3 regions of the Paeniglutamicibacter sp. GQ140 genome follow, and region 2 is predicted to be linked to each of the others. Evidence: riboswitches for the same ligand, from Rfam matches in the RefSeq annotation. Region 2 holds a riboswitch; each other region holds the start of a gene.
What was found. A riboswitch is a leader RNA that binds a small molecule or an ion and turns the genes downstream of it on or off. The one in region 2 is predicted to bind S-adenosylmethionine.

Region 1 (7,468 bases), on a different contig from region 2:
CCTGCCACCCCATTCCTCCGAGGAGTAAACACATGTCTGCTTCAGTGAACGTGCCCCTGTCTTCACGCGGCAAGCTCGCTTCGTCATTGCCTGCAGAGCAGCTGGCCGAGATCGCCGAGTTGTTCGACTTCCGGCGCGAAGGGTATTCCCTTGACGCGCCGTTTTATACCGATCCGGCGATCTTCAAGATCGACATGCAGGCCATCTTCGGCGAACACTGGCTCTTTGCCGCAAGCGTCGCGGAGCTCCCGGAACCGGGCGACTACGTGACGGTCGACTACGGACCCTACTCACTGATTGTGCTGCGCAACGACGAGGGCGGCGTGAATGTCCTGCACAACGTGTGCCGCCACCGCGGCGCGCGGGTCCTGACCGAGTCGGCCGGGACCACGGGGAACCTCGTGTGCGGCTACCACTCCTGGACCTATGCCCCCAGCGGCGACTTGATCCACGCCTCCGCGCCCGGGGAAACGAAGTTCGACAAGGGATGCTTTGGCCTCAAGCGCGCCCACAGCCGCGTCAACGCCGGCCTCATCTTCGTCTGCATTGCCGAGGAAGCACCGGCCGACTTCGACGAAACCGCGAAGATCTTCGAGCCCTATCTGGCCCCCCACGACCTCTCGAAGGCGAAGGTCGCCTACCAGCAGAACATCATCGAGGAGGGCAACTGGAAGCTCGTCATGGAGAACAACCGGGAGTGCTACCACTGTGACGGGCACCCGGAACTCGCCTGCTCCCTCTTCCCCACCTGGGGCCTGACCGAGGGCCTGATCCCCCCGCACCTCGAGGAGGTCTGGGACCGCAATACCGAGGCCCAGGCCGCGCTCGAAAAGCGCTGCCAGCGCTATGGCATTCCCTACGAGGTCGTCGAGGAGCTCGACACCCGCGTCGCGGGCATCCGCATCTCGCGCGAGTCCCTCGACGGCGACGGCGAATCATTCTCGCCCGATGGGCACCGGCTCTCCAAGAAGCTGCTCGGGGACCTGCGCGACTTCCGCCTCGGCCGCTGCTCGATGCACCTGCAACCCAACAGCTGGTTCCATTTCCTCGGCGACCACGTCGTCACGTTCGCCGTGTTCCCGGTGAACGAGCACCAGACCCTGGTGCGCACCACCTGGCTGGTCGCCGATGACGCCGTGGAGGGCGACGACTACGACCTGGAGAAACTCACGCACACCTGGAAGCAGACCAACCTGCAGGACAAGGCGTTCGTCGAGCTGTGCCAGAAGGGCGCAAACAGCCCCGCCTACGAGCCCGGCCCGTACATGAAGAGCGAATACCAGGTCGAGGCATTCATCAACTGGTACGTCCAGCGCGTGCAGGAGCACCTGTCGTGACCATGACCACGACCGAGCCCACCACCTCAACCATGACCGAGCCTACGACCGTGAGCGAGCCCACCACCACGACCATTACCGCGCCCCATCAGGAGCCACAGCGCATTCGCGGCCTGGAAATGCCGTGGAACCGGGTGCTGGGCAGCACCGAGGGACCTGCCAGTGCCGCCCGCGCACTGGGCCCCTGGCATCCGCAGGAGTTCCTGGCCGAATGCGTCGAGATTGTTCCCGAGGTCGGGGGCATGCTGACCTTCGTGTTCCGCCGCGCCGACGGCGCGCCCCTGGCGTTCCGTCCGGGCCAATACGTGAACATCGCCTTCCCCGTGAACGGCGAGGGCGGGGACCCGATGGACCGCAGCTACTCCTTGTCCAGTTCGCCCACGAAACCGTGGACCTTCGACATCACGGTGAAGCGCGATCCCAAGGGCCGGGTCTCGCCCTGGGTGCACGAAAACATCGGACCCGGCACGGTGCTCGAGATGCTCGGGCCCGTCGGCGCCTTTCACCTGCCCGACGCCGACCGGCGGGCACGCTACCTCCTGCTGGCCGCGGGAGCCGGAATCACCCCCATCATGTCCATGCTGCGGACCATCCACTCACTGCCCGGACAGGCCGACGTGGTGGTGCTGTACCACGGGGCCGAACCCGGGGGCTTCGCCTTCCACCAGGAATTGGGCTACATCGCCACCGTGGACTCCCGCGTCGCCGTCCACTTCTCCCTGGGCGACCGCCAGGTACCCGAGGACTGGGAAGGCCTCACCGGACGGCTGTCCACCGCGATGCTCGACGAGGTGGCGCCCGACGCCAACGGACGCCAGGTCTACGCCTGCGGCCCCGAGGGCTACCTGAACAACGTGTCCGAACTGCTCGCCGCGGTCGGCGTCGACGACACCTCCATCCACATGGAATTCTTCTCCGGAGACCGCCAGACCATCCTGGAATACGAGGCCGAAGTCGCCCTGGCCGGAGAGATCGCCGAAGAAATCGCCGAGGAAATCGCCGATTCCGCGGAGGACTACTACGAAAGCCAGCCCAGCGCGCTCGGTCTCTACGAACCGGCCTACGACGACGAGGGAACCCTGGAGGCCACTGGAATGCCGCTCGAGGCGGCCAACCCCGACTTTGCCGCACCAGAACCCGTCGATTCCGAGGTTCCGGCCACCGAGGCAGAGCCCGAGGAAACAGCGGACCCCTCCGCCCCCGACGCCTCTTCGTTCGACACCGTCGGCACCGGAAGCCTCACCCTGTCCTTTGTTCGCACGGGCATCAATGTCCTGATCAATCCCGAGGAAAAGATCCTCGGCGCGGCCAAACGGGCGGGTGTCAGGATCGGCGCGAACTGCCAGGAAGGCATGTGCGGCTCCTGCAAGATCGTCAAGCTCTCCGGGGACGTCGAGATGAACCACCAGGGCGGGATCCGGGCACGGGAAATCGAGGCCGGAAAGTTCCTGCCGTGCTGCTCGACCGCGCGGACGGACCTGGTGATCGACGCCTAGCCGGGGGGCCGGGCAGGCTCAGCGCGCGATCGCCGGCGCCAGTTCCCGCACGAGTTCCGCCAGCCGCGTCGGATCGATGTGGACCACTTCCCCGTTTTCCACCTTGGTGCCCAACGGTTCGCCGGGGAGCGCGTCGCGCACGATCCGCATCGTGGCGCCGTGGCTGACAACCAGGATGCGGCGCCCGGGATTCGCCTCGAGAAGCCGCTGCAGGGCCGGCACCGCACGGTGCAGCACGTCCTGCCTGTCCTCGGTCCGCTCCGCCAGCAGCCTGGCCTCCGCGTCGGGAATCTCGGCCATGATCCGGCCCTCGAGCGGGCCAAAGCCGCGCTCGATCACCTCGGGCACCGGGTCGCCGGTTTCGGCCTGAAGCTCCTCGGCGATCAACTGCGCGGTCCGGGCGGCACGGGAAAGCGGCGAGCCGAGCACCAGGTCCCAGCCCTGGCCCCGAAGTTTCCGTCCAACCCCGCGCGCCTGTTCGCGGCCCGTCCCGTTGAGTTCGATGTCGGTGCGCCCCTGCAGGCGCCCGGCGAGGTTCCAGTCGGTTTGCCCGTGTCGTACCAGTGCCAGCGCGGTGTCCATGGCTCGAGCATAGGCGCTGCGCGGCGGCGGCCGGGAATCGCGCGGGCTGTGCCTCGCGCAACGTAAGGACTCAAACTTGGGTCACAATCGGACATATTGAGAGACTGTTACAACCATCCCGAGCGGCCGAGAGATCTGGTTTGATGACGCCGCAGCAACCTGCCACAGCCGGTGGTTACGGTGCTACCGCCAGAAACGATGGAGCTGCTTTCCGCCCGAACCCGGACGGGTAAGCGACATTGATCCCGGGATTCCTGCCGCGATGGCCCCACGCATGCGCGGGGCCGAAGAACCAGTCGACAAGGAGTCGCAAGCCACCATGGCCGAACACCAATTTGGATTCCGCACGCGTGCGCTGCACGCCGGCGGCACCCCCGACGCCGAGCACGGCTCGCGCGCCGTTCCGATCTACCAGACCACCTCGTTTGTCTTCAAAGATTCCGACGACGCAGCCAACCTCTTTGCGCTGCAGAAGTACGGCAACATCTACTCGCGCATCGGCAACCCCACGGTGGCCGCATTCGAGGAGCGCATTGCGTCCCTCGAGGGCGGCATCGGCGCGGTGGCCACCGGCTCGGGCATGGCCGCCGAGTTCATCACCTTCGCCGCGCTGGCCGGGGCCGGGGACCACATCGTGGCCTCCTCCAAGCTCTACGGCGGCACCATCACGCAGCTGGACGTGACCCTGCGCCGCTTCGGGGTCTCGACGACATTCATCGACTCCACGGATCCGGCCGAGTTCGCCGCCGCCATCCAGGAGAACACCAAGGCCGTGTACACCGAGGTCGTGGCCAACCCCTCGGGCGACATCGCCGACCTCAAGGGCCTGGCCGAGGTCGCCCACGCCGCGGGCCTCCCGCTGGTGGTCGACTCGACGCTGACTCCCCCGTACCTCCTGCGCCCCATCGAACACGGCGCCGACATCGTGATCCACTCCGCCACCAAGTTCCTCGGCGGACACGGCACCACCCTGGGCGGGGTCGTCGTGGAGGCCGGCACGTTCAACTGGGGCAACGGCAAGTTCCCCGCGATGACCGAGCCGGTGGCCTCCTACGGCAACGTCTCCTGGTGGGACAACTTCGGCGAGTACGGCTTCCTGACCAAGCTGCGTTCCGAGCAGCTGCGCGACATCGGCCCGGCGCTCCCGGCCCAGTCGGCCTTCCAGCTGCTGCAGGGAGTCGAGACCCTGCCCCAGCGCATGGACTCGCACCTTTCCAATGCCAAGGCCGTGGCCGAATGGCTCGAGGCCGATGAGCGCATCAGCTACGTGAACTATGCCGGGCTGCCCTCGCACCCGCACCATGAGCGCGCCAAGGAGCTGCTGCCCCTGGGCGTCGGCTCGGTGTTCAGCTTTGGCGTCAAGGGCGGCCGCGCCGCCGGCACCGCCTTCATCGAGGCGCTGCAGCTGGCCAGCCACCTGGCCAACATCGGCGACGTGCGCACCCTGGTGCTGCACCCCGCTTCCACCACCCACCAGCAGCTCTCCGCCGAGCAGCTGGTTGCCGCCGGCGTGCCGGAGGACCTGATCCGCTTCTCGGTGGGCCTGGAGGACCTCGAGGACATCCTCTGGGACCTGGACCAGGCGCTGACCGCCTCGCAGCAGGTGGCAGATGCCCCCGCCGGGGAAAGCTACGACGGGGCGGCCTGCTCCATCGACGCCGCCCGCGCGGCCGCCGTGACGGGAGCCAAGTAATGAGCAACGCAGTCCAGATCCGCACCTGGGAAGGCCCGAACGCGGCCGAACGCCTCGAGATCCTGCGCAACACCAAGTCGATCGCGATCGTGGGCGCCTCCAACAAGCCCTCGCGCGCCAGCTACTTCGTGGCGACCTACCTGCTGTCCTCCTCCAAGTACAAGGTCTACTTCGTGAACCCGGTGCTCGATGAGATCCTGGGCCAGCCGGTCTACAAGTCGCTGGCGGACCTGCCGGAGACCCCGGACCTGGTGGAGGTCTTCCGCAAGCACGACGACCTGCCCGGTGTCCTGGACGAGTCGATCGCCGTCGGCGCCAAGACCCTGTGGCTGCAGCTGGGTTCCTGGCACGAGGAGGTCGCGGCCAAGGCCGAGGCCAACGGCCTGAACGTGGTGATGGACCGCTGCGTGAAGATCGAGCACGCCCGCTTCCACGGCGGGCTGCGCCTGGCCGGCTTCAACACCGGCGTCATTTCCTCCAAGCGCCAGCTGCTCGCCTAGCAGGACCGGCGGCGCAAGAACAAGGGTCCGTTCCCGAAACCAAGTGGTTTCGGGAACGGACCCTTCGTCGTCGGCGGGAACCCGCGGGATCTCCCGCCCGGTCTCCGGTGCCGGCCCGACGCTCAGCGGCGGGCCATGGCTGTCTTTACCACTCGGTGTCGTCGTCGTCGGCCTCGGAGATCCCAAGGTCCGGCTGCTGGTTCGAATCGAACTCGGCCCAGGCCTCGGCAAACCCGAGGATGTCCTCGAGCGCCTCCTCCTCGTCGTCGTCCAGCAACTCCAGGGCCTCGGGGGTGTCGAGGATGATTCCGATCGCCGAGGCAGGGTGTTCCTCGAAGTAGTCGATCGGCGAGTAGTCGGAGTTGAAGGTCATGTCCTTGCTCTGCCCATACAGTTCAATGAAGGCCCGCACCGCCTTCGGCACACGGGCCAGGTCCAGGCCGGACAATGAGTCGTTGTAGGCCTGCGCCGTTGCCTCGGCCCATTCCTCGATGATGGCTTCATTCATTTGTGTATCGGTATTGCCCACTGCCCTGTCCTGCCTAATTGGAGTTACATCGAGCACCAATAGTAGTGGGCGGAGCCCGAAGCGTACATGCCGGAAAATGTGAAATTCGTTGGTCTAATACAGGCGCCTCGCTTGCGCCGATCCGCCGGCCCCGGGGGAAGGCAAAAGGGAACCCGTGCGGGCACCTGGACGGCGGCGGCACGGGTTCCCCGGGCAGTGCCTTGTTACAGCCGGCGGTTGGCCAGCACGGGCAGGAACTCGCGCACCTCGTCGATGCGCCGGCGGGTGACGTCGGTCGTCACCAGGCCCTCGGCGTCGTCGCCCAGGTACTCGATGGGCACGCCCATGGGGTCCAGGATCGCTGAGTGCCCGATGGTGTGGCTCGAGCTGGTTCCGGCGGCCGCGACCCAGACCGTGTTCTCGATCGCGCGGGCTCGCAGCAGCGTTTCCCAGTGCTCGATCTTGTGCTCGCCCTTGAACCAGGCGGCGGCCACCAGCAACAGCTCGGCACCCTCGTTGACCAGCCTCCGGGCAATTTCCGGGAAGCGCAGGTCGTAGCAGGTGAACACCCCGACCTTCATGCCGGCGATCTCGAACACGGGGACCTCGGCGACGTCCCCGGCCTTGATCGACTTGGATTCCTGGTAGGAGAAGGCGTCGTAGAGGTGGATCTTGCGGTAGGTGCCCAGGATCTTCCCGTCGTCCCCCAGCACCGCCAGCGTGTTGTAGGGCCGTTCGTCGCCGCTCTGCTCATAGCCGCCGGCCACGATGGCAACCTTGTGCTCCGCTGCCATGAAGGAGAGCTGCTGGACGAACTTCGTCCAGTTCCCTTCGATGGCGGCGTTCAGCGGACCAGTCACCTGGGAAACGGCGAGCATGGCCTCTTCGGGAAACAGCACCAGGTCGGCGTCTTCGGCCTTCGCCTTGGCAACCAGTCGTTCCATGGTTTCCAAGTTGTCGGCGACCGACCCGGTGGGGGCAAATTGACCAACGCTGACCTTCATGGCGATTCCCTTCGTCGCGGAGTGCTTTCACCCAGCCTAGCGACAATCACCCATCCGGTGGATCGGCTGCACCTATTTTGGCCCCGGCCCGAACAATGTGACGGGAAGGCACACGCAAGGGAGGCTGCGCGTCCTTCCGCCGCGGGTACGGCAGGATGCCGGGGATACGGCGAGGGCGCGGCACCGGCCGGTTCAAATGAACCCGGCCCGCACCGCGCCCTCGCGCGTGCCCGGACTTAGTCGTTGATCAAGTCGTGGCGGACGATCGTCTGCTCGCGGTCCGGTCCCACGCCGATGGCGGAGAAGCGGGTGCCGCTCATGGCCTCAAGCGCCAACACGTAGTCGCGG
Region 2 (8,525 bases):
GGATCTGGGCAAGACGATCATCTTCATCACCCACGACCTCAACGAGGCCATGTTCCTCGGGGACCGCATTGCGGTGATGCGTGACGGCGAAATCGTTCAGATCGGGACCCCGGATGAAATCCTCACGAATCCGGCCACCGAGTACGTGGCATCATTCGTACGCGACGTGGACCGCACCCGCGTGCTGACCGCAGGCAGCGTCATGGAGAACCCTCGTGCGGTGGTCAGCATCAGCGGAGGCGCGCGAGCCGCCCTGCTGACGATGCGCCAGCAGCAAACCTCCGGGGCCTTCGTCATCGACAGGCACCGCAACTTCCGCGGCATCGTCACCGACCGCGAGGTCATGGCCCTGGTCGACGGCGCAGGGTCCGACCTGACCGAGATCCTGACACGGGCGGACGACGCGGTTTCCACCGAAACCGCGCTCAACGACTTGTTCGGCCGTTCCGTGGAAAGCAACACGCCCTTGCCGGTCGTCGATGAGAAGGGCAGGCTGGTCGGCGCGGTCGCGCGTGCGACGCTGCTGGCCGCGCTGGGCAATGTTCCCTCTTCGACCGACGCGATCCAGATCGTCGTCCCGGGCCAAACCGCCGGAAGCGACGATGGCAGCCAACGACCAGAAATTTTCACCCAGGAGCCATCCGGTGAAGCGGGAGGCACTCTCTAATGGCCAACGACTTATTCAGGATTCCCGTCGGCAAATGGGCCGAAAGCGCCCTTGACTGGGTCATTGACAACCTTGGAGTTTTCTTCGACGGCGTCAAGGCCTTTTTCGCACAGTTTTACCAAGGACTCGACTGGGTCCTGACGGCACCGCCGTTCTGGGCAGTCATCGTCGTGCTCGCGGCTTTGGCGTTCTGGCTCAAGGGCTGGAAGCTGGCACTGGGCAGCATCGTCGGGTTCCTGCTGATCTACGGCATGAACCAATGGGAAAACGCCATGCACTCCCTGGCCTTGGTGCTCGTGGCCTCCGTGGTCGCGGTGATCATCAGCGTCCCGCTGGGCATCGCTGCGGCAAAGTCCGGCGCTGTCTCGGGCGTCGTGAAACCCGTCATGGACTTCCTGCAGACCATGCCCGCATTCGTGTACCTGATCCCGGTGCTGCTTTTGCTGGGCATTGGACCGGTCCCGGGCATCGTGGCGACCATCATCTTTGCCCTGGCACCGGGTGCCCGCTTCACCGAACTGGGCATCCGCTCCGTGGACAGCGAAGTCGTCGAGGCAGGCCAGGCCTTCGGTGCCTCACCGATGCGCATCCTGCGCCAGATCCAGATCCCCCTGGCCATGCCCACCATCATGGCCGGCATCAACCAGATCATCATGCTCTCGCTATCCATGGTTGTCATTGCCGGAATGGTCGGCGCCGGAGGGCTCGGCGGCGCCGTCTACGCGGCGTTGACCGGCCTCAACACCCCATTGGGTGTGGAATCGGGTCTCTCCGTCGTCATCCTCGCGATCTTCCTTGATCGCGTCACCGCTTCGCTGAGCAGGTCCAAGCAACACGTTGCAGCGTAATCACCCCCCATTAGCGGCCCCGCAACACCGGGGCCGTCGAGAAAGGCACGAATCATGAGGAAGAAACTCGCATCTTTGATAGCAGTGGCCGCGGCCTCGACCCTGGCGCTGACCGCGTGCGGTTCCGGCAGCGGCGCGGCCGCCGGCCCGGAAAACGGTGACAAGAAGGACGTCACCATCGGTGTCTTCGCCGGATGGGACGAAGGCCTTGCCGTGTCCCACCTGTGGGAGCGCATCCTGGCCAAGAAGGGCTACGACGTCACGCTGACCAGCGCCGACGTGGCCCCGGTCTTCTCCGGCATTTCCACCGGCGACTTCGACATGGCCATGGACGTCTGGCTTCCGGAAACCCACGCGACCCAGGCCGAAAAGTATGGTGACAAGATCCAGGAGCTGGGCACCTGGTACGAGGACGCCAAGCTCACCGTGGCCGTGAACAAGGACGCGGACATCGAGTCCCTGGATGAGCTCGCCGGCAAGGCCGACATGTTCGGCAATCGAATCGTGGGCATCGACCCGGGAGCCGGGCTGACCAAGGCCACGAAGGAGCGAGTGATCCCGCAGTACGGTCTGGAGAAGATGGACTACGTGACCTCCTCCACCCCCGCCATGCTGACCGAGTTGAAGAAGGCCACGGATGCCGGCGACGACGTCCTGGTGACACTGTGGCGTCCGCACTGGGCCTATGATGCGTTCCCGATCAAGGATCTCAAGGATCCCAAGGGCACGCTGGGCACCGCCGAGCACATCAGCACCTACGGCAGCCTGACCTTCAAGGAAGACTTCCCGACCCTCACCGGTTGGATGAAGGACTTCAAGATCGATGACGAGAAGCTCTTCTCCCTTGAAAACGCGATGTTCAACGGTGCCGACACCCAGGACTACGCCCCGATCGTGGACCAGTGGATCTCCGAAAACCAGGAATGGGTCGATTCCTTGACCGCCGCGAAGTAGTCGCACACCATCATCAAGCGGCCCGGTTCTTCCGGGGTCACCGGCATCTCCTGCGGTGTCCCCGAAGAAACGGGCCGCTTTTGTGGTCTTGGGCCGGCGCGGACCACGCGCGTGCCGTAAAGATGCACCGGCGCACGGCGGGCCTCGACGGGAAGCTCCTGCGGGTCAGCCGAGACGTCGACATCCCGGAATCCAAAACCCCTTTGTCGGTTCGCCGGCGTATTCCTGCGCGCAACGGAACCTCCATGCGCCGGTGGTGGGAATCGACCTGTGGATGGCGGCCAATGAGGAATCCGGTTCCCGGATCATCGCGCTTTGGCGTGAATTCCCGGGCTGGCTAGTCCCAGTGGGCAATAATGCCCAGGACCTTGCTGAGTGCAAAGACGGCCGCCAGGGCCGCCGCCGTCCAATACAGGAAGCGCACGTTTGAGCGCGGCTTTTCCAGTTGCCAGGATCCGGACTTGTCTTCCCGGTAGTACACCAGCGCCTTGCCCTCGGGAGCGCGGGGGTGTTCGAGCACCAGAAGCTCGCTGCGGATGGTGCCGTCCGCGGTGTGGAAAACCAGGCATTCCTGCCCCTCGAGCACGGCGATCTCATAATCGGCGGTCTTCCATTCCGCATCCCGGCGACGTTCGGCCACGGCAAAGGCATAGAATCCGGCCGCGGCAATGAGCGCCACCCACCCTATGAGGTCGAGTGCGGGGCCCAGGCTGGTCAGCAGGTCTTGCACGCTTTTATCTTATGGTCTGCGGCTTTCAGTCACCGCATCCGGGTCCCCGCGTGACCGAGGAGGAATCAGCGGGCGAACGAACCGAGCACCTCGTTCAACGCCTCCGTCGACGAGGGGTGGGTGAAGATCGAATCGCGCAGCGTGGATGAAGTGACTCCCTGGCGCATGGCCAGCGCGACAAGGTTGATGACTTCCTGGGAATCCACGTGCATCAGGGCCGCGCCGAGGATCCGGTCGGAGTCGGCATCGACCACGATTTTGACGATGCCGCGTGCATCTCCCACGATCTTGGGTCGGGGCATCGCGGCAATCTCGGCTACCTTCTTGACGGCGACCTTGATCTCCAGGCCCTGCGCCCGAGCTTGGTCCTCGCTGAGCCCGACGCGGGCCAATGGCGGGGTGGTGAAGATCGTGTGGGGAACCGCAACGCGGTCGGCCGTGGTGCGCTTGCCGGTTCCCAGGATTGCATCGGCGACGACGCGGTTGTCGTCAAGGGACACGTAGGTGAATTGGGGCCCGCCGTTCACATCCCCCAGCGCGTATACGCCCTCGGCCGTCGTGGCCATGCGTCCATCGACCTTGATGGCCCCCGATGCGGTGAGCTCGATGCCTGCGGATTCCAGGTTCAGCCCGCCGGTGGCCGGGGTTCGCCCGAGTGCAATGAGCACCGCGTCGGCCTCGATTGATCGCACTTGGCCGTCTTGATCGTAGTGCACCAGGGCGGAGTCGGTGTCTTGGCCGATGCGCTTCACGCTGGCTCCCACCCGCACCTCCACCCCCACGTCGTTCAGCGCCTCGAGGACCTCGGCGGCAACGTCTTCGTCCTCCTTCTTCAGTGCCCGTGCCCCGCGGTCCAGCACGGTGACCTTCGAGCCGAAGTGCGCGAACATGGAGGCGAACTCGGTCCCGACGTATCCGCCGCCGACCACCACCAGGGTCTTGGGCAGCGGCGCGTGTTGCAGCGTGGTGGAGTCGTGGATGCGCCCGCCGATGCGCGCGCCGTCAAGGTCCGGGATCGTGGGCACGGCGCCGGTGTTGATGATGATCCGCTTGGCCTCAAGTTCGAGGGTTTCTTCCCCGGCCTCGACCCTGATGCGGCGCGGCGAGATGAAGCTGGCCCTGCCCGTGATGGTGATGACCGAATCCAGCCCGTCCAGCATGGAAAAGTTCTTGGCACGCATCGCGGCGGTCAGCTTGTCCCGGCGCAGCACCGCCGCATCGAAGTAGTCGGGGTCGAATCCGTTACCGGGGCGGATGTCCGCGTCATGGATCAGCGCCTTGGTGGGAACACAGCCGATGTTGATGCAGGTGCCGCCATACATATCAGGCGATGCCTCGATGATTGCCACCCGCTGCCCGGCACGGGCCATGGTTCCGGCAAGCGTCTTTCCGCCCTTGCCCCAGCCGATGACTATGAGATCGAGTTCGTGTTCCATCGGGGCATCCTCTGTTCCTGGAAATACGGTGTTGACTACGGTTGAGTCTGGTTCGCTGCGGATTGGAGGTCAAGGAAGCCCGCGCCGAACGGGCCGAAGGCCGCACATCCTTGACCGGATTGAACACCCATTTCGTGCAGCCTTCGGCAACGACTACGACATGGAAACATATGGGCAGCGCCGTCGAAGGGCCAAGGAAACCGGATCCTGACAAAGGCAGGGTGGGCGTGGTCCAGGCGAAGCGGCCGCAGCCAGGACGCACCCGTGCTCGCTGGCTGTCGCCCTCACGCCATCGACGCAAAAATGCGTGGGTTGGACCGCCCAGGGTCTAACCCACGCATTTTTCATGCTGGCTTGGTGACGTTGGCCCCCTCGCCTGCGGAACGGGCGTTTACTGCCCCGCGTTCCCGGGCCCGGCAATGTTGACCATCCAGTCAACCCCGAACTTGTCCGTGAGCATGCCGAACGAGTCTCCCCACGGGGCCTCGGCCAGCTCCTCGCCGATCGTGGCACCCTCGCTGAGCTTCTTCCAATACGCGGTCATTTCGTCCTTGTCGTCGCCGCTGAGCGTGACGGAGATGGCGGTGCCGCCCTTCCACTCCATGGAGGCAGGGGTGTCGGCCGCCATCAGGTTCAGGCCGTTGGGTGCACGCAGGTGACCGTGCATGATCTTGTTGTCATCCTCCGGATTGCCGGTCTTGGCGAAGTCGTAGTCCGCGAAGGGGCGCAAATCCAGTTCACCGCCAAATACCGACTGGTAGAACTCGAGCGCGGGACGCGCCGTATCGCGGAAGCTGATGTAGGGGTTGAGAATCGTGCCCATGGTGTTCTCCATCGTTTGGCGGTGTTCAACAATTAGCAATTGTGCCCGCCGCAACCGGATCCGTGAAGCCTTCGGACCGATAGTTTGCCGTGAATTCGCTGGGGGTCCAACCCGGCGGGAACTGCCGCATCGGGTTCGTGGGCAACAGCCGAGGTCAACACCGCGGACAGGCCCGGGCCGGCGCGGCGCCACGCAGGCAAAACGCCGGCGCGCGGAAATGGCAAACGCGCCGTCGCGAAGGATTCGAATCGGCGGATCGCCACTAAAATGATTCCCATGACTTCACCGTTCTCCGAATCCCGACCCGACCCGGGATCGGCAACTGATCACGAAACCCTTGATCCATTGATCGAGGACGTGGAAAAAGAGTTTTCAATCATGGTCGTCAAGGCGCGCCAGGCCATCCGCAAGCGCGCCGCCGCGATCCATCCTGAACTTCAGCCGCTGGGCTACAAGGTGCTCTCCATCCTGGCGCGCGAGCACGCCCAGCAGCAGATCATCCTTGCCGAGGAACTCCAGGTGGACAAGGCGACCATGAGCCGGATGATCAAATGGCTCGAGGCCAAGGACCTGGTCACCCGCGTTCCGGATCCGCGCGACGGCAGGGCCATGCTGGTCAGCATCACCGAACCCGCGCGTGCGGGCTATCTTGCCTCCAGCGCGGCGTCGCGCCAATTGCTGAGGAACCGGCTCGTTTCCTGGGACCCCGAGGAAATCAAGCGCTTCGCCGACCTGCTCTCCAAGCTCAACGCCAACGACGCCCCGGCACGCGAAAGCTGACTGGCGCGAAACCGTTCCCCGGCCCCGGCCCTCCACCTGGAAGGGTCGGGGCCGACGGCGTCGGCGAGTCTGGGCGCATCCATGTCGCCTGTTCGCCCCCGGGACGACCGCCCGTTCCGAACCCGGCCGATTGCCGGATAGCACGGGCTCCCATGGCGTTTCCCGGCAGTGAAATCGGCCCCGGCACGCGGCGTGGTTTCTTCGCCATGCTGCCTCCAACGCCTTGATCCATTCGCCGCATTGGCCCGAATCGGCAAAAGAACGGGCACTTGTTCGACGAAAGAGCGTTTCATCGTGAAGATTTGTTAAGGCTGCGCTTTGCGCGGGCGCCACGGAATCGGCAACACTCGTAGACAGAATCACGAGCTCCAATCATTCACGGCCCTGGTCGATTGGACCGCAACCCTCTTCGTCATAGCGGGGTGCGCCAGGTGAAGATTCGACGCCACCCAACCGGATCGGCGTAAGTATGGCGTTGTGCAAGGCATGCGCCAACCACGAAAGGATCGAACTTCCATGTCCGAAACCCTGATCGACAGCACCCTTGATGAGATTCGCGCAGAAAAGCTCACCGCGGCAGGCACCGCCTGGGGCGAGCGCATTGCCGCCAACACGGCCAGCGCGGCGCTGACCTTCAAGGCCAGCGGAGTGTCCACCGGTTCGGTGTCCAGCGAAATCACCGCGGGAAAGCACCGCTTCATCGTCGACGAACCGGAGGCACTGGCCGGGGACGACGTGGCGGCCAGCCCGGTGGAATTTGCCCTCGGCGCCCTCATTTCCTGCCAGGTCGTGGTCTACCGCCTGTACGCACACCAGCTGGGTCTCAAGATCGACTCACTGGAAATCAGCGCGGAGGCCGACCTGGATGTCCGCGGTCTCTTCGGCATCGAGGAAACCATCCGCCCGGGCTTCGGCGAGGTGCGCCTGACGGTCAAGATCGATGGCCCGGAGACGCGCGAGCGCTACGAGGAGCTGCAGGCAACCGTCGATGCACGCTGCCCGGTGCTGGACATCTTCAGCAACCCGACCCCTGTCAGCGTCGAGCTGGTTACCGCCGGCTAGCGCCACCATGAACCGATCGTGGGTCGGTGCCGTTCGAGGGGAACGGCACCGACCCACGATTTTTTTGTTTCCCTTGGGGCGCGGGTTCCCGCTATCCCTTGATCGAGGTGATCTCGTTGGGAACTTCCGGCAGGGTCACGCTCCGTGAGACCTTGCCGGTCTTCAGGTCCACGAAGTGCAACTCCTTGGTGGCCGGTTCGGTGACATAGGCGGTACCCCCGGAGACGTGCACAGTCGGGCGCGGCTGCTGCCAATCGATCGGTTCTTCCCATGCGCCGACCACGGCAATGGCCTTCTTTTCCTTCCCGTTCTTCACGTCGTAGACATGCAGCTTGCCGTCGGTTCCCAGCAGCAGCGCGTCCCCTCCGGCACTGCGGGCCAGGGAGCGGAACGAATAGCTGTAGTTGATGTCGATGAGCTTGAGGGTGTTGGTCGCGGTATCCGTCAACGAAAAGGTTTGCGGGCGTTCGAGCTCGGCGTCCTTGTCCTTCTTATAGTCCCCGAGCACCACGGACGAGACCTCGGATCCTGCCTGGTTTCCGATCCGTCCGTAAGCATCAGGCGCCTCGAGCTTGGCGATCTTCTTGTCCTTGATGACCAGGATGCCGTCCTCGCAGCCGACCACCATGGCCTCGTCCTTGGCGACCGCCTCGCCGTGGACGCCGGGGCACTGCCGGGATTCGGCCACGGTGGTTCGCCGGTGCTCGGCATCCGGCGCGGAGAGCAGCTTCACCGCGTTGACGGCCTCGGCATTGCCGTCGGTGACCAGCAGGGTCCCGTCCGCGAGCCGCACGGCCACCCCGTGGTGCGCTTCGGGCAGTGCCACGTCCTCGGTGCGGGGCAGGGCCCTGTTGTCCAGCTGGGTGGATTCGAAGATGTTGATTTTGCCGGTGGCGTCGTCGAAGAGGGCGGTGTGCCCGGCGTGGACCACTGCGTGCCCGGGCTTGGCGGCCGGGAACACCAGCTCGGTCAGCGAGGGATCTGAGGTGTAGTGATGGGCATGTTCACCATGCTTTTCGGACCAGACACCGGAGTCCAGGACCTGGAATCCCCCGGCGGTGGAGACGAGCACCCGGCGGCCATCGCCCGCTGGGTTGACGCGGTTGAAGCCCGCAAGCTTGTGGTTCGAGAGGACTGCGCCGTCACGCGCGTCCGCCACCAGCAGTCCCCCGTCATAGGTGAGCACGAGCCGCGGAGTGGCGGATCCGGCCTCGGCGATCTTCGC
Region 3 (7,468 bases), on a different contig from region 2:
GGCGTCCGCTTCCTCTTGCTCGGCAGTTTCCGGTTCGAGGACGAGAGCCCAGTAATTGACCATTTCACGCAGGGCCGCGGTCCCGGACTGGAAGCACGTGTGGGTGTCCTCCCACAACAGCTCATCGATCATTCTCCGGTTTTCGATCTTGAGGTTCCGGGTGCCGCTGACAACCACGCGTGCCTGGTCCCAGGTCATGATGCCCTGGCGCAGCCCCTGATGGGAGAGTGGCAGGTCTTCGGCGAGGATCCGGAAGTCGCTGGTGCGTTTGGACCCGCTGTGCGGGGACAGGTGCATCGCCAGGGCGACGTCCCCGCTGGATCCCCAGGCCGGGTTCTTCTCCCTGACGCCTGTGCACTGTCGATGGGCGATCAGGGAGTCCTGGTAGGCGACGCTGTGGTCGGCCTGTTTCGCCGTGGCGGCGCATTTCAAGGTTTCCAGTGCGCCGACGGCGGACACCGCCTCATGGACACCCGTCAGCACCGGGGCGTCGTTCACCGCGGCGGCCAGGGACAGGATTCCGTCTGTGCCGGTGCGGGCAAGATGCTCGGCAACCAGTGCGTCCATGTCCGCCCCGTCGGCCAGCAGTGCATCGTAGCCCAGGTCCTTTCCGGCACCAGAGGTGCCGGCGGAAGGGATGCCGCTCGATGACGTCGTTGCCATGCTTCCATTATAGAACGGGTCACCGACAATTGGAACATAGTTTCTTTAAAAATAGAAAATATGTTCTACTGCTTGCGAGGGGCGCCTGACCTTACCTGCAAACAACATCCCGCGCGGGCGCCGGAAGCCAAAAGGGTGCCGCCGAATCCCGGATCCAGGGAAATGGCGGCACCCGGCGTTGAGTCCGTCGTGGGACCGTCAGGCCACGGAGCCGCCGAAGAGCAGGCCGAGGGCGTAGGTGACCGCCGCGGCGCCCAGGCCGATGGCCAGCTGGCGCAGGCCGCGCTTGGCCGGGGACGCGCCTGAAAGCAGGCCCACGATGCCGCCGGTTGCCAGCAGGGCCAGGCCGACCAATGCGGCGGAGAGCAGGATCGCCGGCGTGCCGCCCATGCCGAAGATGAACGGCAGGATCGGGATCACCGCACCGGAGGCAAAGAAGCAGAACGATGCGGAGGCGGCACCCATGGCGGAGCCGATTTCCTCGTGCTCGACCTTGGCGGATTCCTGCTCGAGCTCGGGATGCAGGGAGAGCGAGGCGTTGCAGTCGCAGGAGTAGATGCCCATGCGCTCGGCCGCACGGTGCGCCGCATCCTCGTCGCTCATGCCGCGGGCCTTGTAGACCAGCACCAGTTCGTTGGCATCCAGGTCCAGGTCCGGGGCGGCGGAAAGGGTCACCTGGGTGGGCTTCGACGCCGAGAGCAGTTCGCGCTGCGACCGGACCGAGACGTATTCGCCGGCGGCCATCGACAGGGCGCCCGCGAGTAGGCCGGCGATGCCGGAGAAGAGCACCATGGAGGTGGCGACGCCGGTCGCTCCGATGCCCATGACCAGGGCCAGGTTGGACACCAGACCGTCGTTCGCGCCGAAGACGGCGGCACGGAAGTTGCCCGAGAGCCGGTTGCGGCCGCGGGTGGCCAGGCCGCGGACGACCTCTTCGTGGACGAGCTCGTCGGCGGCCATTTGGCGGCTGGCGTCGGTGTCCGCGGCGTAGGGGGAGTTTCCCTCGGCGCGCTGGGCCAGGGCCAGGACGAAGACCGAGCCGAAGTGGCGGGCCAGGAAACGGAGCATGGTGCGCCGGATCGAGGGCCGGGTCCGCTTCCCGGCGTGCTCGCCCAGCAGCGAGCGCCAGTGTTCCTCGTGGCGGGTTTCGGCGGCGGCAAGTCCCAGCAGGACCGCGCGTTCCTCGCCCTGGCGCTTGTTGGCAAGTTCGCGGTAGACCGCGCCCTCGGCGATTTCGTCAGCCAGGTACTGGCGCCAGCGTTTGATCTGGGCGGGAGTGGGGGTTGGCGCTGTTTGCGTCATGCTCTCATCCTCATGTGGGCGTTCACGGCCCCGCGGGACCGTGTGATGGGGAGGCCCGGCATGAATGCTTTTTGGGTGCGTTGAGCCTCGGGCCACCAATGTGTGGACCGAAGGTCTCGTTCGCCTGGGGCCGGACGGGAATGCCCGTTGCCGCAGGTGGTTTGCCGGGTTACCGCGTTGTAACCAGTATGTCGACGCACCGCTTTCCCGCCGGGTGGGCGGGTTTGGGAACTACTCCCCTTCAACCCACGAGTGTAGCGTCCGGAAGGGCAAGGGAGAATTCGCTGAGACTAAAAACCAGGGCCTGGCCAGCGGGGTTGCCTGCCCGGGGGATCCGCACCGACAGCTGGCCGGCGGCAGGGTCCCAGCGCGTGGAACCGGCGGCGTTGGCCAGCGCCGCGGCCAGCGCGGGGGCGTCGGCAACGTGGTAGCTGTGCCAGCAACCCGCGAGGCGCAGTTCAACGACCGAGCGGTGGACATCGAGCAGGGGCAACACGGGAATGGAACGTGCCATGGCGGGGTCGAAGACCTTTCGTCAGCTCTTGCCGCGCCTTGTGGCCACGGCCGCTTCTTCATCCGAACCACCCATGAACCTGGGGTTGGTGCGCGTCTTAGTCGGAGCTTGCCGACGCGTCTCGTGAAGCTGGGAACTACATTACCGCGATTCGGAGGCCCGCAGGATGTTTTCGTGCAATTGGGTCCAGCCCGCAGGATCGTAGGGCGGTATGTTCGTGTTCTCTTGGCGCATTCCGGTGGAGCCGTCAATGAGCTCGCGCAGGATGTCTGCATGCCCCGCGTGGCGTGCGGTCTCCACGTTCATGTGCAGCAGCAGGCGACCGAGGGTCGTGTCGCGCTTTTCCGGCTTCCACCAGGGAATCGTGGCCGGGGCATCCAGGGGCAAGGCGGCAATGTTGTGGTTTGCCGCGTCGATGGCCCGGCGGTAGAAGGCGAGGATCTCGGAGCACGGGACGTCGCCGGGAACCCACATGTCGGCGCTGGCCTCGGGGTCGGCCATCAGCGCGTCGTAGCGTTCGTCGTCAACCGTGAATCCGAGGCATTCGACGAAGTAGCCGTACTCGACCGAGGCCAGGTGCTGGATGAGGCCCAGGATATTGGTGCCGGAGCCGACCATGGGGCGGGTCATTTCCCTGTCGCTGAGTCCCTCGACCTTCCAGAGCATGGCTTCGCGGGTGTGGTTCAGGTACGTGGAGAGGTGGTCCTTGAGATCGTCCATGGTACCCACCCTAGGAGCGCCGGGGCATGGCTGGGAAGGGGGAACCGTGGCAAAAGGGGAGCCCGTCGCCGCGCATGGTGCGCGGGGACGGGCTCCCTCAACCGGGATTTTCCGGGGTCAGGGTCCGGTGCTAGCGTCCGGCAACCTCGGTGAGGTCCGCGCCCTCGGCGTCCGCCTGGCCGGCGACCCGCGCATTCCAGCGGGTGATGACCGCCGGGTTGGTGGGACGCGTGAGCAGGGAGACGACGACGAAGGTCAGCGCCGAGGCAATCAGCCCGAAGTAGATCGGCTCGTTGGCGTAGATGCCATCGAAGCGCTCTTCGGCCTGGATTTCCAGGACGATCATGGTGCCCAGGGTGACGATGGAGCCGGCGGCCATCGAGGCGGCGGCCCCCAGCCCGTTCCCGCGCTTCCAGACCAGACCGCCGATGATGGCCACCAGCAGGCCGCCCACCAGGATGTCATAGGCGATGGTCAGCGCCGCGACCACGTCGGAAACCATGATGGCCAGCACGATTGTGACCACTCCCAGCAGCAGCACCCAGATGCGGTTGGCGCGCACGTCGTGCTCGGGGTTCTCGTTGGTGTTGACGTGCAGCTGCTTGCCGAACCAGCTGGCCACGAACGGGGTGACGTCGGTGCGGGCTACGGTTGCAGCGGCAATCAGCGCGCCGGAGGCGGTGGACATCATGGCTGCGACAGCGGCCGCCAGCACCAGACCGCCGACGGCGACGGGCAGCAGCTGCGTGGCGACCTCCGCGTAGACCACGTCCTTGTTGGTGTCCGCGCCGATGATGTCCGGCAGGGCGACCTTGGCGGCCATGCCGATGATGGCGCCGGCGGCCCCGTAGAGCACGCAGTAGATGCCGGCGGTGGTGCCGCCCCAGCGGGCCACCTTCGGCGTCTTGGCGGTGAAGACGCGCTGCCAGATGTCCTGGCCGATGAGCAGGCCCAGGGTGTAGACCACGAAGTAGGTGATGATCGTCTGCACGCCGATGCCGGTGAAGCTGAAGAACTCGGCCCCGACGCGTTCGCGGATCCCGGACATGCCCCCGGCGGCGTTCAGCGCGAAGGGCAGCATCAGGAAGAAGATGCCCACGGTCTTGATGACGAACTGGACCTGGTCGGCCAGGGTGATCGACCACATGCCGCCGATGGTGGAGTAGATGACCACGATGACCCCGCCGATGGCGATGGCCATCCAGCGTTCCCAGCCGAAGAGGACCACGAAGATCGTCGCATAGGCGCTGGTGGAGGTGGCGCAGAGCATCAGCGTGTAGGCGAGCATGACGATGCCGGAGGTGTTCGTCGCCGACTTGCTGCCGTAGCGCAGGGTGAGCATCTGCGAGACGGTGAAGATCTTCAGGCGCTGCAGGGTCGGGGCAAAGAGCAGCGAGAGCAGGATGACGCCGGCGCCGATTGCCACGACCAGCCACATGCCGGAGATTCCGAACTTGTAGCCCAGGCCGACGCCGCCCACGGTGGATGCCCCGCCCAGGACGACCGCCGCCATCGTGCCCGTGTACAGGAACGGGCCGAGGCGCCTGCCTGCCACGAGGTAGTCGCTGCTGTTCTTGGTGCGCGATTTTCCCCACCAGCCGAAGATGAGCATGGCCGCCAAGTAGGCGGCGACGATCGTGCCATTGATGAATTCCATGGGTGAGCCTTTGCTGGGAACGAAACCGGGTGCGCACCTCTGGGATGCCTGATAGTAAACTTTTGTTGTTCTATAGGCTAATGTGAGGTGTCGCACACGTCAATTGCACCTAAGCTGGATGAACGCATTATTTCCTTCGAGCCCACCCTGGAGACCCGCGCCGATGAAAGCCCTGCCCGTTGAGCCCAGCAGTGCTGCCCTCGCCATTGGCTCGCGGATCCGGGCGGCGCGTCACGCCCAGCGCCTGACCATCGACCAGATCGCCGAATCCACGGGATTGACCAAGGGTTTTCTCTCCCGGGTGGAGCGCGACTTGACCAGCCCCTCGGTGGCATCGCTGGTGACGCTGTGCCAGGTGCTGTCCCTGGAGGTAGGGGAGCTTTTCACCCAGCCGGACACCCACGTCGTCAGGCTTGCCGAGGCGCCGCGCATCTCACTGGGCGGCGAAGGCATTGTCGAGAGGCTGGTGACGGCGCGTTCGGAGCGGCGCCTGCAGGTGATTCGCGCCGTCATCGCCCCGCACGGCGAGGGCGAAAAGGAACTTTACTCGGTGGATTGCGAGGTCGAGGTGCTCCACGTCCTCTCCGGGCGCTTCGTGCTGATTTTCGCCAACGAGCGGTTTGACCTCGACGCGGGGGACACCGTGACCTTCCCGGGGCGCGAGCCGCACAGCTGGAAGAACCCGACGGGCGAGGAAGCCATCGTCACCTGGACGCTGGTCCCCGCCGCGTCGCGTTAACCCACGTGCACCCAGGGCCGCTTGCCGATTGCCGGTTCGGCCTCGCGCAGCACCTCGCGCGTCAACGGGGCGATCTCGCCCTGGCCCAGGAACAGGAAGCGCAACAGGTTGTGCACCGGGTTGCCCTCGGTCCAGCGGAAGTAGATGTGCGGCATCACGCCGGTCCGGTCGCGGATTTCAAGGCAGATCGCGGCAATCGCGGTGGGCACCGAAGGGGCCTCCGCCTGCAGGATCTTGTAGCCGTGCCGGGTGGTCCCGGAAACCACGATGTCCTGGGCGAAGTCCGAGAAGTCCGAGACCCTGATCTCGATGAAGACCACCGGGGCATCCTCGGGCAGGTGGCTGGCCATTTTGGCGTGGGCCAGCTTGTGCCGGTAGCGGGCGGCCGAGAGGCGGACCGGCTCGTGGGAAATGATCCGCACCATTGAATCCCGGCTGGAGGTCTCGATGATCTTCAGGGCCTCCTCGTCCAGGGTCACCGAGGTGGCGCGCAGTTCCGTGGAGCGCCGGAAGCGCGAAACCATGGAGACGATGATGATCCCCGCGATGAAGAACCCGGCTATCCGGATGCCGTCGGGCCGCTCCACGACATTGGCGCCGGTAGTGTAGATGAAGATGGCCGAAATGATCCCGAAGCCCATGGCCCGCCACCGCTGGCCCTTGCGCTTGGCGGAAATGGTGACTGCCACCGCTGCCGAGACCATGAGCACCAGCACGCCGGTGGCGTAGGCGGCGCCCTGGGCGTCCACGCTTGCCTCGAACAGGAGGGTGATGACCACTGCAATGCCGATGAGTACCAGCACCAGGGGGCGGATGGCACGTGCCCACTCCGGGGCCATGCCAAAGCGGGGCAGGTAGCGGGGGATGAGGTTGAGCATCCCCGCCAGGGCCGAGGCGCCGGCAAACCACAGGATCAGGATGGTGGACAGGTCATAGACGCTGCCGAAGCCGTCGCCGAGCATCGAGTGGGCGAGGAACGACAGGGCGCGGCCATTTGCCTCTCCACCGGGCTGGAATTCCGGGGCGGGTATCAGCAGGGTGGTGACGATCGAGGAGGAAACCAGGAACACGCTCATGGTCAGTGCCGCGGTAAGCAGGAGCTTCTTGGCCCCGGCGATGCGTGCGCGCGGATTGGCCTCGGTGTCCCCGGGTGCCTTCCGGATCTGGGGCATCACTGCAACGCCGGTTTCAAAGCCGGACAGGCCCAAGGCCAACTTGGGGAAAACGAGCAGGGCAATGGCAACCATCATCCAGGGGTTTGAATGCGTGGCCGTCAGGTTCAGCCACCAGTGATCCACGGGGGCGGGGTCGCGCACCAGTGACGCCACTGCGACGGCAATGACGACGAGGTTGAGCAACAGGTAGACGGCGACCAGGCCAACGGCCAGCCAGATGACCTCGTGGAAGCCGCGCAGGAACAGTGCCCCCAGCAACAGGATGAGAACCAGCGTAATAATGACTTGCTGCCCGTGGAACGCGTCGGGGGTGAAGGGGTTTTCGATGATGTGCGCCGTGGCATCGGCCGAGGACAGCGTAATGGTGATCATGAAGTCCGTGGCCGCGAAACCCAGCAGCACCAGGACAAAGACCTTGCCCTTCCAGTGCGGCAGCAGGCGCTCGAGCATCGCGATCGACCCCTGGCCGTGCGGGGATTCGCTGGCCACGCGGCGATACACCGGCAGCGCCGCGCCCAGAGTGACGGCGACGAGCAAGAGCGTTGCAAGCGGGGCCAGGGCGCCGGCCGCCAACGCGGCAATGGCTGGCTGGTAGCCCAGCGTCGAAAAGTAATCCAGGCCGGAGAGGCACATGACCTGCCACCAGCGGTGTCCCGTCGGCTTGGTGCCGGGGGTTTCGGCGTGTTCCTGGCCTGCGT

Region 1: it holds a riboswitch for S-adenosylmethionine, as region 2 does, so the genes downstream of both, AC6CHY_RS10215 (O-acetylhomoserine aminocarboxypropyltransferase/cysteine synthase family protein) here and AC6CHY_RS00865 (OsmC family protein) in region 2, are expected to answer to the same signal.
Region 3: it holds a riboswitch for S-adenosylmethionine, as region 2 does, so the genes downstream of both, AC6CHY_RS09650 (hypothetical protein) here and AC6CHY_RS00865 (OsmC family protein) in region 2, are expected to answer to the same signal.

What each region holds. Positions count from the first base shown of each region.
Region 1 is NZ_JCAXDW010000006.1:32,183-39,650, reverse strand. It holds gene AC6CHY_RS10230 (aromatic ring-hydroxylating oxygenase subunit alpha) at 33-1,337, shown strand; gene AC6CHY_RS10225 (ferredoxin reductase) at 1,370-2,833, shown strand; gene AC6CHY_RS10220 (histidine phosphatase family protein) at 2,852-3,415, opposite strand; SAM riboswitch class I at 3,526-3,620, shown strand; gene AC6CHY_RS10215 (O-acetylhomoserine aminocarboxypropyltransferase/cysteine synthase family protein) at 3,735-5,108, shown strand; gene AC6CHY_RS10210 (CoA-binding protein) at 5,108-5,608, shown strand; gene AC6CHY_RS10205 (hypothetical protein) at 5,754-6,116, opposite strand; gene AC6CHY_RS10200 (carbon-nitrogen hydrolase family protein) at 6,341-7,120, opposite strand; gene AC6CHY_RS10195 (adenylosuccinate synthase) at 7,357-7,468, opposite strand, start outside.
Region 2 is NZ_JCAXDW010000001.1:182,470-190,994, forward strand. It holds gene AC6CHY_RS00830 (quaternary amine ABC transporter ATP-binding protein) at 1-667, shown strand, start outside; gene AC6CHY_RS00835 (ABC transporter permease) at 667-1,515, shown strand; gene AC6CHY_RS00840 (glycine betaine ABC transporter substrate-binding protein) at 1,570-2,469, shown strand; gene AC6CHY_RS00845 (hypothetical protein) at 2,807-3,199, opposite strand; gene AC6CHY_RS00850 (FAD-dependent oxidoreductase) at 3,265-4,635, opposite strand; gene AC6CHY_RS00855 (VOC family protein) at 5,027-5,458, opposite strand; gene AC6CHY_RS00860 (MarR family winged helix-turn-helix transcriptional regulator) at 5,735-6,238, shown strand; SAM riboswitch class IV at 6,596-6,714, shown strand; gene AC6CHY_RS00865 (OsmC family protein) at 6,755-7,300, shown strand; gene aztD (zinc metallochaperone AztD) at 7,392-8,525, opposite strand, start outside.
Region 3 is NZ_JCAXDW010000005.1:262,224-269,691, reverse strand. It holds gene AC6CHY_RS09660 (HNH endonuclease) at 1-663, opposite strand, end outside; gene AC6CHY_RS09655 (VIT1/CCC1 transporter family protein) at 862-1,965, opposite strand; gene AC6CHY_RS09650 (hypothetical protein) at 2,207-2,479, opposite strand; SAM riboswitch class IV at 2,499-2,608, opposite strand; gene AC6CHY_RS09645 (DinB family protein) at 2,621-3,199, opposite strand; gene AC6CHY_RS09640 (sodium:solute symporter family protein) at 3,330-4,856, opposite strand; gene AC6CHY_RS09635 (cupin domain-containing protein) at 5,020-5,595, shown strand; gene AC6CHY_RS09630 (amino acid permease) at 5,592-7,403, opposite strand.